2 regions of the Duganella sp. GW822-FHT06D06 genome follow, and region 2 is predicted to be linked to the other one. Evidence: riboswitches for the same ligand, from Rfam matches in the RefSeq annotation. Region 2 holds a riboswitch; the other holds the start of a gene.
The links. Region 2 has a riboswitch for cobalamin ahead of AC1RMD_RS30760 (TonB-dependent receptor domain-containing protein). Riboswitches for the same ligand answer to the same signal wherever they lie in the genome.
Positions count from the first base shown of each region.

Region 1: another riboswitch for cobalamin. It lies ahead of AC1RMD_RS17470 (TonB-dependent receptor); the one in region 2 lies ahead of AC1RMD_RS30760 (TonB-dependent receptor domain-containing protein).

Region 1 covers NZ_JBXALQ010000009.1:12,066-19,347, forward strand. The annotation lists gene AC1RMD_RS17465 (cobalamin-binding protein) at 1-298, opposite strand, end outside; gene AC1RMD_RS17470 (TonB-dependent receptor) at 298-2,304, opposite strand; cobalamin riboswitch at 2,386-2,560, opposite strand; gene AC1RMD_RS17475 (DODA-type extradiol aromatic ring-opening family dioxygenase) at 2,672-3,469, shown strand; gene ylqF (ribosome biogenesis GTPase YlqF) at 3,482-4,432, opposite strand; gene AC1RMD_RS17485 (OPT family oligopeptide transporter) at 4,566-6,551, shown strand; gene AC1RMD_RS17490 (hypothetical protein) at 6,728-7,282, shown strand, end outside.
Region 2 covers NZ_JBXALQ010000036.1:14,177-21,458, forward strand. The annotation lists gene AC1RMD_RS30740 (cobyrinic acid a,c-diamide synthase CobB) at 1-214, opposite strand, end outside; gene cobO (cob(I)yrinic acid a,c-diamide adenosyltransferase) at 214-852, opposite strand; gene AC1RMD_RS30750 (ABC transporter ATP-binding protein) at 849-1,622, opposite strand; gene AC1RMD_RS30755 (FecCD family ABC transporter permease) at 1,622-2,644, opposite strand; gene AC1RMD_RS30760 (TonB-dependent receptor domain-containing protein) at 2,722-4,572, opposite strand; cobalamin riboswitch at 4,705-4,926, opposite strand; gene AC1RMD_RS30765 (histidine phosphatase family protein) at 4,960-5,511, opposite strand; gene AC1RMD_RS30770 (adenosylcobinamide-GDP ribazoletransferase) at 5,516-6,298, opposite strand; gene cobT (nicotinate-nucleotide--dimethylbenzimidazole phosphoribosyltransferase) at 6,304-7,282, opposite strand, start outside.

The DNA of each region.
Region 1 (7,282 bases), on a different contig from region 2:
GCGCCAGCACGTGTTCCATGTCGATGGTGGCGTTGCTGCCGACCTGCGGGATGCGCTTGGCCGCTTCCGGGTAGTCGCTGTAGTTCATCACGCCGACCACGCGCTCGCCGCCGCCGGCCGCGAACAGCAGCTCGGTGATGTGCGGCGCCATCGAGATGATGCGCTGCGCCGGCCTGGCGACGACGACGCTGTTGCCGGCGTCGTCCTGCACGGTGACGGCGGCCTGGGCGCAGGCCGCCGTGCACGCCAGCGCCAGCGACGGCAGGGCGTGGCGAACGGTCGTGGTCGTGGCGCGCATCAGAACTCGTAGCGGGCCGAGAGTTTCAGCTGGCGGCCGTCGGCGGTGTAGATGCTGCCTTGAACACCATCCTTGCAGCCGAAGGCTTGCGAGAAGTAGCGCTTGTCGCTCAGGTTCAGGCCCGACACGGCGAACTCCCACTGCCCCAGCTTGCGGGCGTAGCGCGCGTCCAGCGTGGTGTAGGACGGGATCTGCGCCGGGCACTTGTTGTCGAAGTCACCGCCGTTGCGCTGGCTGTCCACCCACTGCGCGCCGACGTCGGCGGTGTGGCCGCTGGCCACAGTCCAGCTCAGGCGCGCGGTCAGCGTGTTTTTCGGCACCAGCACCATCTCCTTGCCGTTGTTGACGCCCTCGGTGAACTTGGCGTTCACGTGCTGGTAGTGCGCGGTCAGGTTCCAGGCGGCGTTGATGCGGTGTTCCGCATCGAGTTCGAAACCCTGGCGGCGGGTCGGCGCCAGGTTGGTGTTGGCGTAGATCGTCGGATCGTAGAAGATCTCGTTGGTCAGGTTGTGGCGGAATACGCGGCCAGTGATTTTCTGCGCAGCGGTACCGAAGCTGACGCCCAGTTCCAGGTCATGCGACTGCTGCGGCAGCAACGCATTGTTGACGACCGGGGTGTAGGCGTTCTCGTCGGAGTTGGCGACGCGGTAGCTTTGCCCAGCCTTGCCATAGACGTTCAGATTCTTGACCGGCATATAGCTCGCCTGCAGTTCCCACGCGTTCAGGCTTTGCGCTGCTTTATAGCCGGTGCTGCCATAGATGTTCAAGGGATCGCTGAAGTCCTTGTTGAAGATTTCGCGGCGCACGCCGGCCGATACGCGGCCTTCATGGGCGGCGTCGAAACGAAGTTCGTCGCGAAGGTACAGCGCTTTCGAGTGCTGGGTGGCGTCGGCAGCGGAGGAATGATTGTTGTCGGTGCTGGCGCGATTCCATACGGTCCAGTCGAAACCGACCACCATCTCGTTCAGCAGGCCGCCGATCTCGCCCAGGCGGCGCACGCGCGGCGAGAACTGGGTTTGCTTGCTATCGAGGGTATAGGTCGATGGGCCGAATTCGCCGAAATAAGTCGATACGGCCTTCTTCTTGCGATACGACAGGTCGGCCGCCAGTTCATAGCCGCCAATGCGGCGCTGGGCGAAGGCGGTGAAGCGGTCGCTATCGAGATTGGCGTAGTTGTCGGGGGTCAGGGTCTGGCGCGGATTGGCGTTGTACTGAGCCTCGGACAGCGAACCCGGAAGACGCATGTCCTGGCGCGCGCCTTCGTAGCGGAAGCCCGCGCGGCCGGCGTTGTCGAACCATTGCGCGCCGCCGCTGAAGTGGGTGTGCTTGAATTCGTTGTTGTCGCGGTAGTTGTCGGTGCGCTGGCTGTCCAGCGTGGCGTCGGCGGCGAAGCCGTCCCAGGCCTGGAAGCCGGACACGCGCGCTTCGCGGGCGCCCAACTGGCCGCCTTCGACGAACACGCTGCCGCGGCGGCTGTTCTTGACCGGACGCTTGGTGACGATGTTGATCACGCCGCCGGTGGCGCCGTCGCCGTACAACACGCTGGCGCCGCCGCGCGTGATTTCGATGTGGTCCACGGTGTCGATCGGGATGGTCGACAGGATGGCGTTGCTCAGTTCATTTTCCGACAGGCGCACGCCGTCCAGCACGATCACCATGTTCTGGCTGCTGTTGGAGCCGAAGCCGCGCAGGTCCAGGCTGAAGTCCGGGCTGCCGTCCAGGCTTTGGCGGCCGTACACGCCGCCCACTTTGCGGATCGCCGTGTTGACGTCGTTGGCGCCGGCGCGCTGGATGTCTTCGGCGCTGATGACGATGGCGCCGATCGGCGTCAGCGCCGCGTTGGCGTCGAAGCGCGAGCCGCTGACGACGACGACCGGCGCGAGCAACTGGGCGACGGCGCTGTTGCCGGCGACAGCTTGCGCCGCTACGGTGGAGGGAACGGCGGCGGCAAAGCACAGGGAGACGGCGGCGGCCAGCAGGCGCGGTTGGAAGACGGAGGATTGCATGTCAGGTCATTTTCAAAAGAGACATCCGCCTGCGTCCCCGCAGGCTGGAAGTGTACGGAAGCCGCGCGGACGTTGTCGCTGCGCGCTTCCCCCTGTCTGGCCGATATCCGGGCTGGCGAGGCTGAACGACGCTTCGCGTTACCGTTGCGGGGGCAGCACACCTTGACCGTCGCGCCGTGGGCGCGGGCGGCCTTGTGTTTCCCGTTTAACTGCGCATGTGAGCACATGGGCAAGCACCAGAACCCGGGCATTATACGCTCGCGCCCCGGATCATTAACTTTTTAGATAGGACCTATCTACATTTCGTGCATTGATCGCCACGGCTACGGTCTTTATAGTGGGCTCATACCCATACCGGAGCTTTGCCATGCATGTCTTGCCAACCTATTTCCTCTCCCACGGCGGCGGTCCGTGGCCGTTCATGATGGACCAGGTGGGCCATCTGTACGGCCAGCTGGACGCCGCGCTGCGCGACATTCCGCGCCAGCTCGGCGTGACGCCGAAGGCGGTGCTGGTGATTACCGCGCATTGGGAGGAGCGTGACTTCACGCTGTCGTCGTCGGCCAGGCCGCCGATGATCTACGACTACGGCGGTTTCCCGCCGCATACCTACGAGGTGCAATACAGCGCACCGGGTTCGCCGGAGCTGGCGGCGCAGGTCCGGCAGCTGCTCGATGCGGGCGGCTTCCCGGCGCAGCTGGATGCGCAGCGCGGTTACGACCACGGCACCTTCAGCGCCATGTATCCGATCTATCCGGCTGCGGAGGTGCCCATCGTGCAGCTGTCGCTCAAGCGCGGCCTCGATCCCTTGACGCACCTGGAAGCGGGCCGCCTGCTGGCGCCCTTGCGCCAGCAGGGCGTGCTGATCGTCGGCAGCGGGCTGAGTTACCACAACCTGCGCGCCTTCAATGCCCAGGGCGCGGCGGCCTCGCACGCCTTCGACGGCTGGCTGCGCGCGACGATGGCGCTGCCGCCGCAGGAACGCACGGCGCGCTTATTGGAATGGGAACAGGCGCCGGCCGCGCGCATGGCGCATCCGCGCGAGGAGCACTTGCTGCCGTTGATGGTGGCCCTGGGCGCGGCGGAGCGCGACCAGGCGACCGTCCCCTACCACGAGGAGGCGTTCATGGGAGCGCTGGCCGTGAGCAGCTTCCGCTTCGGTTAATCCAACCCGGTGTCAGGTGCCGCGTTTGCCGTTGGCGTAGGCTTCGGCCTTGGCGGCGGCGATGGCGGCTTTCTCGGCGTTTTTGACGGCCATCTCGGCGTTGTGCACCTCCAGCCGCCCTTTGCGGCTGGCCGGCGTCTCCAGCGAGATGCGGCCCAGGATGCCGCTGCGGTAGTCGCCCAGGAAGGTGTGCGAGGCTTTCTCGAAATCGAGGTCGCCGCCCTTCTGGCGGAAGCCGCGCTTGGCCGCCACCCCCTCCACCACCGCGATGCCGTCGAAGCTCTCGATGTCCTTGAAGCCGTAGCGCGCCACCAGCAGTTGCGGGTAGTACTTCAGCATCTCGTCGGCCAGGTACACCGCCACTTCCTCTTCGATCAGCGCGTTCGAGCCGATCGCGTGGCTGGCGGCCAGCATCAGGCCGTCGCTCGGCAGCGCGATCTTCGGCCACAACATGCCCGGCGTGTCGACCAGGATGGTGTTCTTGTCCAGGTACAGCTTCTGCTGCTGCTTGGTCACCGCCGGCTCGTCGCCGACCTTGGCCACCTTGCGCTTGAGCAGCGCGTTCATCAGGGTCGACTTGCCGACGTTGGGGATGCCCATGATCATGATGCGCAGCGGCTTGGTCGGCACGCCGCGGTGCGGCGCCAGCTGCTTGGCCAGTTCCGGCACGCGGGTGACGTCGGCCGGTTTCTTGGTGGTCATCGCGAACGCGGTCACGCCTTCCTGCGCGTTGTAATAGGCCACCCAGGCCGCCGTGGCGGCCGGATCGGCCAGGTCGATCTTGTTGAGGATCTTCAGGCACGGACGCTGGCGGAACTTGCGCAGCTCCTCCACCATCGGATTGGTGCTGGCCTCGGGCAGGCGGGCGTCGACCACCTCGATCACCAGATCGGTGTTCTCCATCTGCTCCGCCGCTTTTTTCTTGGCGGCGTTCATGTGCCCCGGGTACCATTGTATCGACATGCTCTGACCTTCAAAATCGTTCTGACAATCCGCTATTTTACCTGCTGGCTCGTCCGGACTTCGGATATCATGAGGCGCTTTTCCCGTTTTCTGACCATATAAACAATATTATTTTTCCACCGGAGTGCTGAAGATGAGCATAGCTGCACCGTCCAACCCCAAGGAAATCACCGTTCGCGGCATCATCCTGGGCATACTGATCACGCTGGTCTTCACGGCGGCTCAGGTCTACCTGGGCCTGAAAGTGGGCCTGACGTTCGCCACCTCGATCCCGGCGGCGGTCATCTCGATGGCGCTGCTGAGCGCCTTCAAGGATGCCACCATCCAGGAAAACAACATCGTCCAGACCATCGCCTCGGCCGCCGGCACGCTGGCGTCGGTGATCTTCGTGCTGCCCGGCCTGCTGATGATAGGCTGGTGGGCCAAGGTGCCGTTCTGGCCGACCTTCGGCGCCTGCGCCATCGGCGGCGTGCTGGGCGTGATGTACACCATGCCGCTGCGCCGCGCGCTGGTGTCGCAGTCCGACCTGCCCTACCCTGAAGGCGTGGCCGCCGCCGAGGTGCTCAAAGTCGGCATGGCTTCGCGCGCCGGCGCCGCCGAAGGCAAGGCCGGTTTGTGGGCGGTGATCTGGGGCAGCGTCGCTTCGGCCGCCTTCGCCGCCTTCGCCGCCGTCAAGCTGATGGCCGGCGAAGTGGCGATCTACTTCCGCACCGGCTCGGGCGCCACCGGCATCGGCGCCTCGAGCTCGCTGGCGCTGATCGGCGCCGGCCACCTGATGGGCATCACGGTCGGCATCGCGATGCTGGCCGGCCTGGTCATCGCCTGGGGCATCATGGTGCCGTTGATGACGTCCCTCAGCCCGGCCGCGGCCGGCGTCGAAGCGTCCGCCCACGCGCTGGGCATCTGGTCCAAGGAAGTGCGCATGATGGGCGCCGGCGTGATCGGCATGGCCGCGATCATCACCCTGGCCGGCCTGGCCAAGCCTATCTACGGCGGCCTGAAGTCGGCGATGGAATCGGCCCGCAAGGCCAAACTCAATGGCGGCGTGCTCGATCGCACCGAGCAGGACCTGCCGATCTTCGTGGTCGGCCTGGTGACGCTGCTGTCGATGGTGCCGGCCGGCTGGCTGCTGTCGAGCTTTCTGCAGGGCGGCCCGCTGTCCTCGCTGGCGGTGCCGCTGGTGGCGGTCGGCATCGGCTACATCCTGGTGGCCGGCATCTTCGCCGCCGCCGTCTGCGGCTACATGGCGGGCCTGATCGGCTCCTCGAATTCGCCGGTGTCCGGCATCGCCATCCTGACCATCCTCGGCGCCGCGCTGAGCGTGGGCATGGTCGGCCGCAGCATCATGGGGCCGGAAGTGGCCCAGGCGCTGATCGCCTATGCGCTGTTCGTCACCACCGTGGTGCTGGCCGTGGCCGTGATCGGCAACGACAACCTGCAGGACTTGAAGACCGGCCAGCTGGTCGACGCCACCCCGTGGAAGCAGCAGGTTGGCCTGCTGATCGGCGTGGTCGCCGGTTCGTGCGTGGTGCCGCCGGTGCTGGAGCTGCTCAACCATGCGAACGGCTTCGTCGGCGCGCCCAACCTCAACTCGATCTCGGACCAGCCGCTGGCCGCGCCGCAGGCGCTGCTGATCTCGACCCTGGCCAAGGGCGTGATCGGCGGCCAGCTGCGCTGGGACCTGCTGGGCTACGGCGCGCTGGTCGGGCTGCTGCTGGTGGCGATCAACTTCGGCTTGAAGCGCTCCAGCAACGGCAAGTACTCGCTGCCGCCGCTGGGCGTGGGCCTGGCGATCTACCTGCCGAGCGCGGTGATCACGCCGGTGTGCATCGGCGCCGTGGCCGGCTACCTGTTCGACCGCGCGATGGAGCACAAGCTCGGCGGCGACAGCGCCAAGCGCCTGGGCGTGCTGGTGATGTCCGGCTTCATCGTCGGCGAGAGCCTGTTCAACGTCGCGCTGGCCGGCCTGATCGTGGTCTCCGGCAAGGGCGAGCCGCTGGCCATCGCCAACTCGCTGAGCGAGGCGCAGGCCATGATCGTCGCCCTGATCCTCGGCGTGGCGATGGTGTGGGGACTGTACCGCTGGTCCGCCAGGAGCGGGCGCAACGTCGCCGCCTGATCCAGCAAGCCGTGTAACCGTAACGCCCAACGCCCTGCCCGCCCGGCAGGGCGTTTTCATTTGGCGATCCGCTGCGCGCAACTGTCAGCGTCTTTAATTCCGCTCAACATCCTCCCCAGGCACCTGCCTACAGTGGAGACTCCGCGGGAATTGAACGATGAGATGGGGGAGTTGAAATGGCAACCGTCGTCACGATGCGCCTGACACGCCCCACTTCCGCGCTATGCCTGCTGATGGCGGGCAGTTGGCTTGCCTCTGCGCACGGAGCAAGCCCTGTCGTGCTGGAACAGGTCGAATGGCCACGGAAAGCAAGCTGCGCCGGCTGCACGGCGCTCCAGTTCGGTATGCTGGAAATGCAACTGCCGCCCACCCTTATCGGCAAGATCTTTATCGCTACCAGCATGCCCTCTTCGGTGCATCTGATTCCTCCCGATCGAGACGCCAGACGTGACGTCGTCCTATCCTGCATGTCGATACAGGAACTGGTGGACAAGTACGGGCAAAAACTATCTGCGAACCAGTTCCTTGAGCAACTGGGCCGCCCGGCGCATGGGGCCGATCCATGGGCAAAAATCAGAAAGGTGGAAGGCCTGGACAACGCGGTCCGCTACTCGCACGCCTCGCGCGGCAAGGTGCATGCGTACTGGATTCAATCGACACCGCCGAACTCCCAGTACGCCTACTTGGTCGTCGATAACGGGCCCAATGTCTACAGCCTGTCGGGTGCGCTT
Region 2 (7,282 bases):
GGCCAACCATCCACAGGTCCAGCGAGCGCACCGGCGCGCCGCTGGCGCGTTCCAGCAGCATAGGATCGATGAAATCCGGGCCGCATTTGAACACGCGCACGCGCTTGCCCTGGCGCGCCAGTTTGCGTGCCAGCGCGGCGGTGACCGTGGTCTTGCCCTGGCCGGAGGCGACGGCGGCCACCAGCAGGACCTTCACTTCGATGTGCGTAGTCATTACCACTCGGTTCCGAGCTGCGCGCCGATGCCAGCCTTGAAGGCGTGCTTGACGACTTCCATTTCGGTGACGGTGTCGGCGATGGCGATCAGCTCCGGCGGCGCGCCGCGACCGGTGATGACGACATGCTGCATCGCCGGACGCGCCAGCAAATCGTTGATGACGCTTTCCACGTCCAGGTAGCGGTACTTCAAGGCGATATTCAGTTCGTCGAAGACCACCAGGCCGATGTCGGGATCTGCCAGGAAGCGCTTCGCCTGTTCCCAGGCCAGCTGCGCTTTTTCGATATCGCGTTCGCGGTTCTGGGTTTCCCAGGTATAGCCTTCGCCCATCGAGTGGAAGCTGACTTCTTCCGGGAAGCGGCGCAGGAACAGTTCTTCGCCGGTCTGCATCGCGCCTTTGATGAACTGCACCACGCCGACCTTCATGCCGTGGCCCATGGCGCGTATCACCATGCCGAAACCGCTGGAGCTTTTGCCCTTGCCGTTGCCGGTATTGACGATGATGATGCCGATCTGCTTGTCGGCGGCAGCGATCTTGGCGTCGATGATGGCCTTCTTGCGCTCCATGCGCACGCGGTGGCGGTCGTTCAGCGCCGCGGTTTGTTCGTCGATGTCGCCGGTATTCTGTTGGGTCATGCAAGGTCCTCTTTGGGAATGAAGATGCTGCGTTTGCCGTGCTGGATGATGTCGATCGGGTGGCCCAGGTAGTCGCCCAGGATTTCGGCCCGCATCACCTCCGCCGTGGTGCCGGCCAGCCAGCGGCCGTCGCCCATCAGCAGCAGCGCGTGGGTGGAGACGCTGTGCGCCAGCGTCAGGTCGTGTCCTATCATGACGGCGGTCTTGCCCTGCTCGCGGCACAGGCGCGCCAGCAGGTTCATGACGCTGACCTGGTGCGCCAGGTCCAGCGCATTGGCCGGCTCGTCGAGCAGCAGCAGCGGCGTGTCCTGCGCCAGCATGGCGGCGATGGCCACGCGCTGGCGTTCGCCGCCGGACAATGTGCGCACATCGCGCTCGGCCAGGTCGGCCACTTCCATCGCTTCCAGCGATTTCAGCGCGACGGCGTGGTCGTCGCTGCCTTCCCAATAGCGGTTGCCATGATAGGGATGGCGCGCCGACAGCACGGTTTCGATCACGCTGTAGGCGAATGCGTCGCTGCGGCTCTGCGCCAGGAAGGCGCGCTGCCGCGCCAGTTCGGCCAGCGGCCAGTCGGGTAGCTCGCGTTCCTGGATGGCGACGTAGCCGCCATCCGGGTCGCGCAGGCCGGCCAGGGTTTTCAGTAGCGTGCTCTTGCCGGCGCCGTTGCGGCCGATGACGCTCCAGCATTCGCCGTCGCGTACCTGCCAGTTCAGATCCGTAATCAGCTGGCGCTGGCCGATTTTCAGGGAGAGGTCGTGGGTGCTGATCATCATTTGCGCAATCGGTGCAGTTGGTACAGGAAGACCGGCGCGCCGATCAGCGCCGTCAGCACGCCCACCGGCAGCTGTTGCGGCGCGATGATGGTGCGGGCCAGCGTGTCCGCCAGCAGCAGGAAGGTGCCGCCGGCCAGCGCCGCTGCAGGAATCAGTACGCGGTGATCGGCGCCGACGGCGAAGCGGCAGGCGTGCGGCACGATCAGGCCGACGAAGCCGACGCTGCCGGCGCTGGTGACGGCGCTGGCGGTCAGCAGGCCGGAGGCGAAGAACAGGCCTTTGCGCAAGGCGCCGACGCGGATGCCAAGCGTGGCGGCGGCTTCGGCGTGCAGCGCCATCACGTTCATGGAGCGGGCGCTGCGCAAGGCGAACACCAGGCCGCCGGCCAGCACGACCCAGGGCAGCGCGCGCATCGGCGCGCCGGCCAGGTCACCGATCATCCAGAACACCATGCTGCGCAAACGGCTTTCAGGCGCGATGGAGAGCATCAAGGTCACCATCGCCATGCAGGCGGAGGACAGGATGACGCCGGTCAGCAGCAGCAGGGCGGTGCCGCCCTCGGCCGCCGCGCCGCCGCGCAGGTCGCGCCGGGCCAGCAGGTACAGCATCATCGAGACGGCGACGGCGCCGCCGAAGGCGGAAGCGTCGACTATCCAGATGGCGCAGCCGAACAGCAGCGCGGCCAGGGCGCCGACGGAAGCGCCGGCGGAAATGCCAAGTACATACGGGTCGGCCAGCGGATTGCGCAACAGCGCCTGCATCATCACGCCCGCCAGCGACAGGGCGGCGCCGGTGACGAAGGCGGTCAGCGCGCGGCTCAGGCGCAGGTCGAGCAGGGTGGAGGCCAGTGTCTGGCTTTGGCCGTGCAGCAGTTCACGGACTGCCGCGGGAATATCGGAGAGGGGAATCGAGACCGAACCGGTCATGCCCGAGAAAACCAGGCTGGCAAATGCGAACAGCACCAACCCTGTCAGGGTGATGGCGGCGCGCTGTCGCAGATTGCGGGAGAAAGAATGCATGCACTGCTTTCAAAAAAGGGAGACTGCCGGGCGTGTGGCGGTTGCGCCCCACGCCCGGCAGGTTACACCATTGACGCTTACTTGTAGCCGTAGCGGATACCGGCAAACAGCTTGGACATCGGCGTGGCGTAATTGCGCGCCAGGTCGTACTGCTTGTCGCCGATATTATTCCAGCGAACCAGCGCCGACCAGTCGCGGTTGAAGTGGTAGGTCGCGTACAGATTGACCAGGCCATAGCCGCTCAGGCGGTTGATGTTGGCGGCGTCTTCGTAGCGGTCGCCGGACAATTCCAGTTCCACGCCGGCCTTCAGTGCGCCGGCGCTGTAGTCGGCCATCAGGTTGCCGTGCTTTTTGGCGCGGCGCGGCAAGCGCTTGCCGCTGGTTTCGTCCTTTGGATCTTGCAGGTCGACGGTGGCGGTCAGGTTGAAGCGGTCCAACTGCTTGCTTGCGCCCATGGTCAGGCCCTCAAGCAGCGCGTGGTTGACGTTGTAGGCGCAGCCACTCTTTGTACCAGAGTACGGGCATGGCGTGGTGTTCACCAGCAGGTCGGTCAGGCGGTTGCGGTAATAGCTGGCGTTCAGCGCGGTGGTGCCGCTGTCGTAGCGCAGGCCAATTTCGGCGTTCTTGCCCAGTTCCGGTTTGTTGGCTGGGTTGCCGTAGGACGGGTAGTACAGCTCATTGTAGGTTGGCGCGCGGAAGCTGGTGCCGTAGCTGGCGGTGGCGCGCAGCGCCTGCGTGAAGTTGTAGCCGTAGCCCAGCGAACCGGTGTTCTTCGAGCCGTAGAGCGATTTGTCGCGGCGCACGCCGGCGTTGAACAGGTTGTCGCCGCGACGGGCGTTGTACGAAGCCGCGAGGGAGTTGGTGGTGCGCTGTGGATTGTCCAATTTGAAGCCGTTGGTCTCGACTTCTTCCTTGCGGTGGTCGTACAGCAGTTGCAGCACGTCGGCGCCGATCTGCACATCATTCTGCCAGGTGAAGGTGCTTTGCTTGGTGTTGATCTGCGAGTAGCCCGATGCCAGGGCGCTGGTGTAGTTGGCGCCTTCGTCCTTGGTCCGCGAATACTGGACCAGGCTTTGCCAGATCGGCAGGATCTGGTTCTTGCTGTAGATGGCGGCGTTCTCCAGCTTTGCCACCGAGCGCACGTCGTAGGACGAGGAACCGCTGTCATACTGGGATTTGAGTTTGCTCCGCAGGAGCAGCGTGCCGATTTCGTGGCCTTCCGCCAAGCGCAGGCTGAACTGACCGGCTGCGTTTTCGCGGTCGTAGCCGTCTTTGTCGGCGTTATAGGAGTTGCTGGCAGGACGCAGGGACGAGAAGCCATCCGATTTTTCCTTGCCTGCGCTGATCGCATAGCTGATGCTGTGTTCACCGCCGGTGGCGCCGGAGAGCGACACATCGCCTTCGCGGGTGTTGTCGGTGCCGTAGCCGGCGAAGGCGGTGAACGCCGGCGCGCCCTTGCCCTTCTTGGTGAAGATCTGGATCACGCCGCCGATGGCGTCCGCGCCATACAGGGAGCTCAGTGGGCCGTAGACGATTTCGATATGGTCGATGGCCGTCAGCGGAATGGCGCTCCAGTTGGCGCCGCCGGTGGTGGACGAGCCGATACGTACGCCGTCGACCAGCACCAGATTGTGGTTGCTGTTGGCGCCGCGGATAAACACGGTGGCGTTGGTGCCGGAGCCGCCGTTGCGGGCGATCTCGATGCCGCGCTGGCGTTGCAGCAGGTCGACGATGGAGCCGGCGCCGGATTCGGCGATCTGTTCGGCGCTGATGGTGACGCTGTCGCTGATCACGTCGGCCAGGGCTTGCGGGCTGCGGGTGGCGGTGACCAGCACGGTGCCGGTGGTTGGTTCTGCGTGAGCGTAGGAGGCGGCCATTGCCAGCGCCAGCGACGTCAGGGCCGCGGGACGGGAGATACGAAGGGTCATGATGTAGTTTTTCTGTTAATAGCAACCGGCCGACGTCCCCGTGGGCCAGATTGAACAGAAGCGGAGAATTGAGAGATGCATGCAGCGTAGCCGTTGTTGTCGGCTCCATCCGTTCGCGCACATCCCGTTCGCTCGCTTCCACCTGATTTGGCCGGTATCCGGGCTGGCAAGTTAGACCACCTCACCTTCCCATGCGGAGCACAGTGGTTTGTCAGAGGAGGTTTGTCGCGCATCAGCTGCGACACTTGCTTACCGTTGCGGGGGCAGCACACGTGGGCTCTTACAGAGCTTCATGTTTCCCGTTTAACTGCGCATCTGGACAGACGCGCGGGCACCAAAACCCGGTCATTATACGGGTTTGTGCGGCGGCGGTCATGGGGTGGCGGTTTAGTTTTGCAGCACCAGCGTGGCGCCGTAGGCGATTTGATGCGGATGACGGGCCGCTTGCAGCGCCATCTCGGCGGGCGCCAGGCCGGCATGGCAGGCCGACAGCAGGCGCATTGCGCCGGCGTGGCAGATCACGATGGCGTCGCGCTGCTGGCGCTGGAGGTCGGCGTAAAAAGCGGCGATGCGGCCGGCCATTTGCAGCACGCTTTCGCCGCCGCCGGGTTGGTGGTTGACCAGGTCTGCGGCCCAGGCGTCGATGTCGTCGCGCGCGATGTCGTCCCAGGGACGCAGTTCCCAATCGCCGAAATCGATCTCCACGATGCGGGTGTCCAGCAGCGGTGCGGGGGATGACAGAGGCGCCGCCAGTTGCGCCGCCAGTGTGGCGCAGCGTTGTAGCGGGCTGCTATATAGAGGCAGGCCTTGGGGCAGTGTGGCCGACAAGGCGGCCAGCGTTAGCGCCAGCTGCTCGGGCGCCACCGCGAGATCGCTGCGGCCGTAGCAGACACCGGGGGCGATCAGCGGCTGCGGATGGCGGACCAGTATTAGCCGCATAGCGTTACCAGGGCAGGGCGCCGTGGCGCATGCTGGCCAGCACGCAAAGATAGAACGCCACTTCGCTGAGCTGCTGCACCGCGCCGAGGCAGTCGCCCGTATAGCCGGCGATGCGGCGGACGAATTTGCGGGCCAGCCAGGCGCTGGCGATGGTGGCGGCGATAATGCCGGTCGCCAGTGCGGTCCACGTCAGCCATCCGCAGGTGGTCATCGCCAGCGCGGGTATGGCGGCGGTGATGACGGCCAGCGCGAATTCTGCGGTACTCATCTTTTGCGCCAGCGGCTTGGCCTTGCCTTCGGCGCGCGCGTAGTCGAGGCGCCAGATCAGCGAGGTGGCCATCAATCGCGACAGCGGATGGGCGATGAATAGTGCGGCAATCGCCTCCAGCGGAGGCAGCATGGACAGCGTTGTGCACTTGATGGCGAGCAGGCAGATGATGCCGATGGCGCCGTAGGCGCCGATGCGCGAGTCCTTCATGATCTCCAGCACGCGCTCGGGCGTCATGCCGCCGCCGAAGCCATCACACATGTCGGCGAAGCCGTCTTCATGGAAGGCGCCGGTGGCGTAGATGCCGGCGGCGGTCGATAGCAGCACGGCGACCGGAGCGGGGAGGAAGCACGCGGCCAAGGCATACACGCCGGCCGTGATGGCTGCGACCACCAGGCCGACCAGCGGGAAGTAGCGCGATGCCTGGTTCAGCCACGCAGGATCGAATCCCACCCATCCAGGAATCGGCAGGCGGGTAAAGAACTGGAGCGCGGTGAAGAACAGGCGTAGTTGATGCACGGCGCTTACTCGGACTTTTCGCTGACGTGGGCCGATTCGAACGTGGCCATCTGGTTCAGGAAATTGACCGACGCATGCAGCAGTGGCAGCGCCAATGCGCAGCCGGTACCCTCGCCCAGGCGCAGGCCAAGGTTTAGCAATGGCTTGGCGCCCAGCGCGGCCAGCATCTGCTGGTGGCCGTTTTCGTCGGAGCAGTGAGCGAAGACGCAGTAGTCCAGGATAGCCGGTTGTACACGGGCGGCGACCAGCAGCGCGCTGGTGACGATGAAGCCGTCGATCAGCAGCACTTTGCGCAATTCGGCAGCCTTCAACATGGCGCCGGTCATCATGGCGATTTCCAGGCCCCCGAAGGTGGCCAGAACATCCAGCGGCTCGACTGCGGCGGCGTGCTTGGCGACCGCCGCTTTGATCACGTGTTGCTTGTGCAGGATGCCTTCCGCAGACAGGCCGGTGCCAGCGCCCACGCATTGCGCGACCGGGATGCCGGTCAGCTTGTGCATCAGCGCGGCGGCGGCGGTGGTGTTCCCGATGCCCATCTCGCCGAAGCCGACCACGTTGCCATCCAGTTCGGCGACCAAGGCCATACCTGCGGCCAGGGCGGCCTCGCAAATGGCGCGGCCCATCGCCGGTTCCTGTGCGAAGTTGCGGGTGCCGGGAGCCAATTTGCGGTCGATCAGGCCGACGCGCGGTCCGAAGTGGTGATTGACGCCGGCATCGATGACGCGCAGTTCGCAGTTGTTCTGCGTCGCGAAGACGTTGATGGCGGCGCCGCGCGCCAGGAAATTCTCGACCATTTGCCAGGTCACGTCTTGCGGGTAGGCGGAGATGCCTTCCGCGACCACGCCGTGATCGGCCGCGAACACCAGGATGGCTGGCTGCGTTATCGCGAGTGCACGGGTGTTCTGTATAAGGCCCAGTTGTTTGGCCAGCGATTCCAGTACGCCCAGACTCCCCAGCGGCTTGGTTTTGTTGTCGATGGCCTTG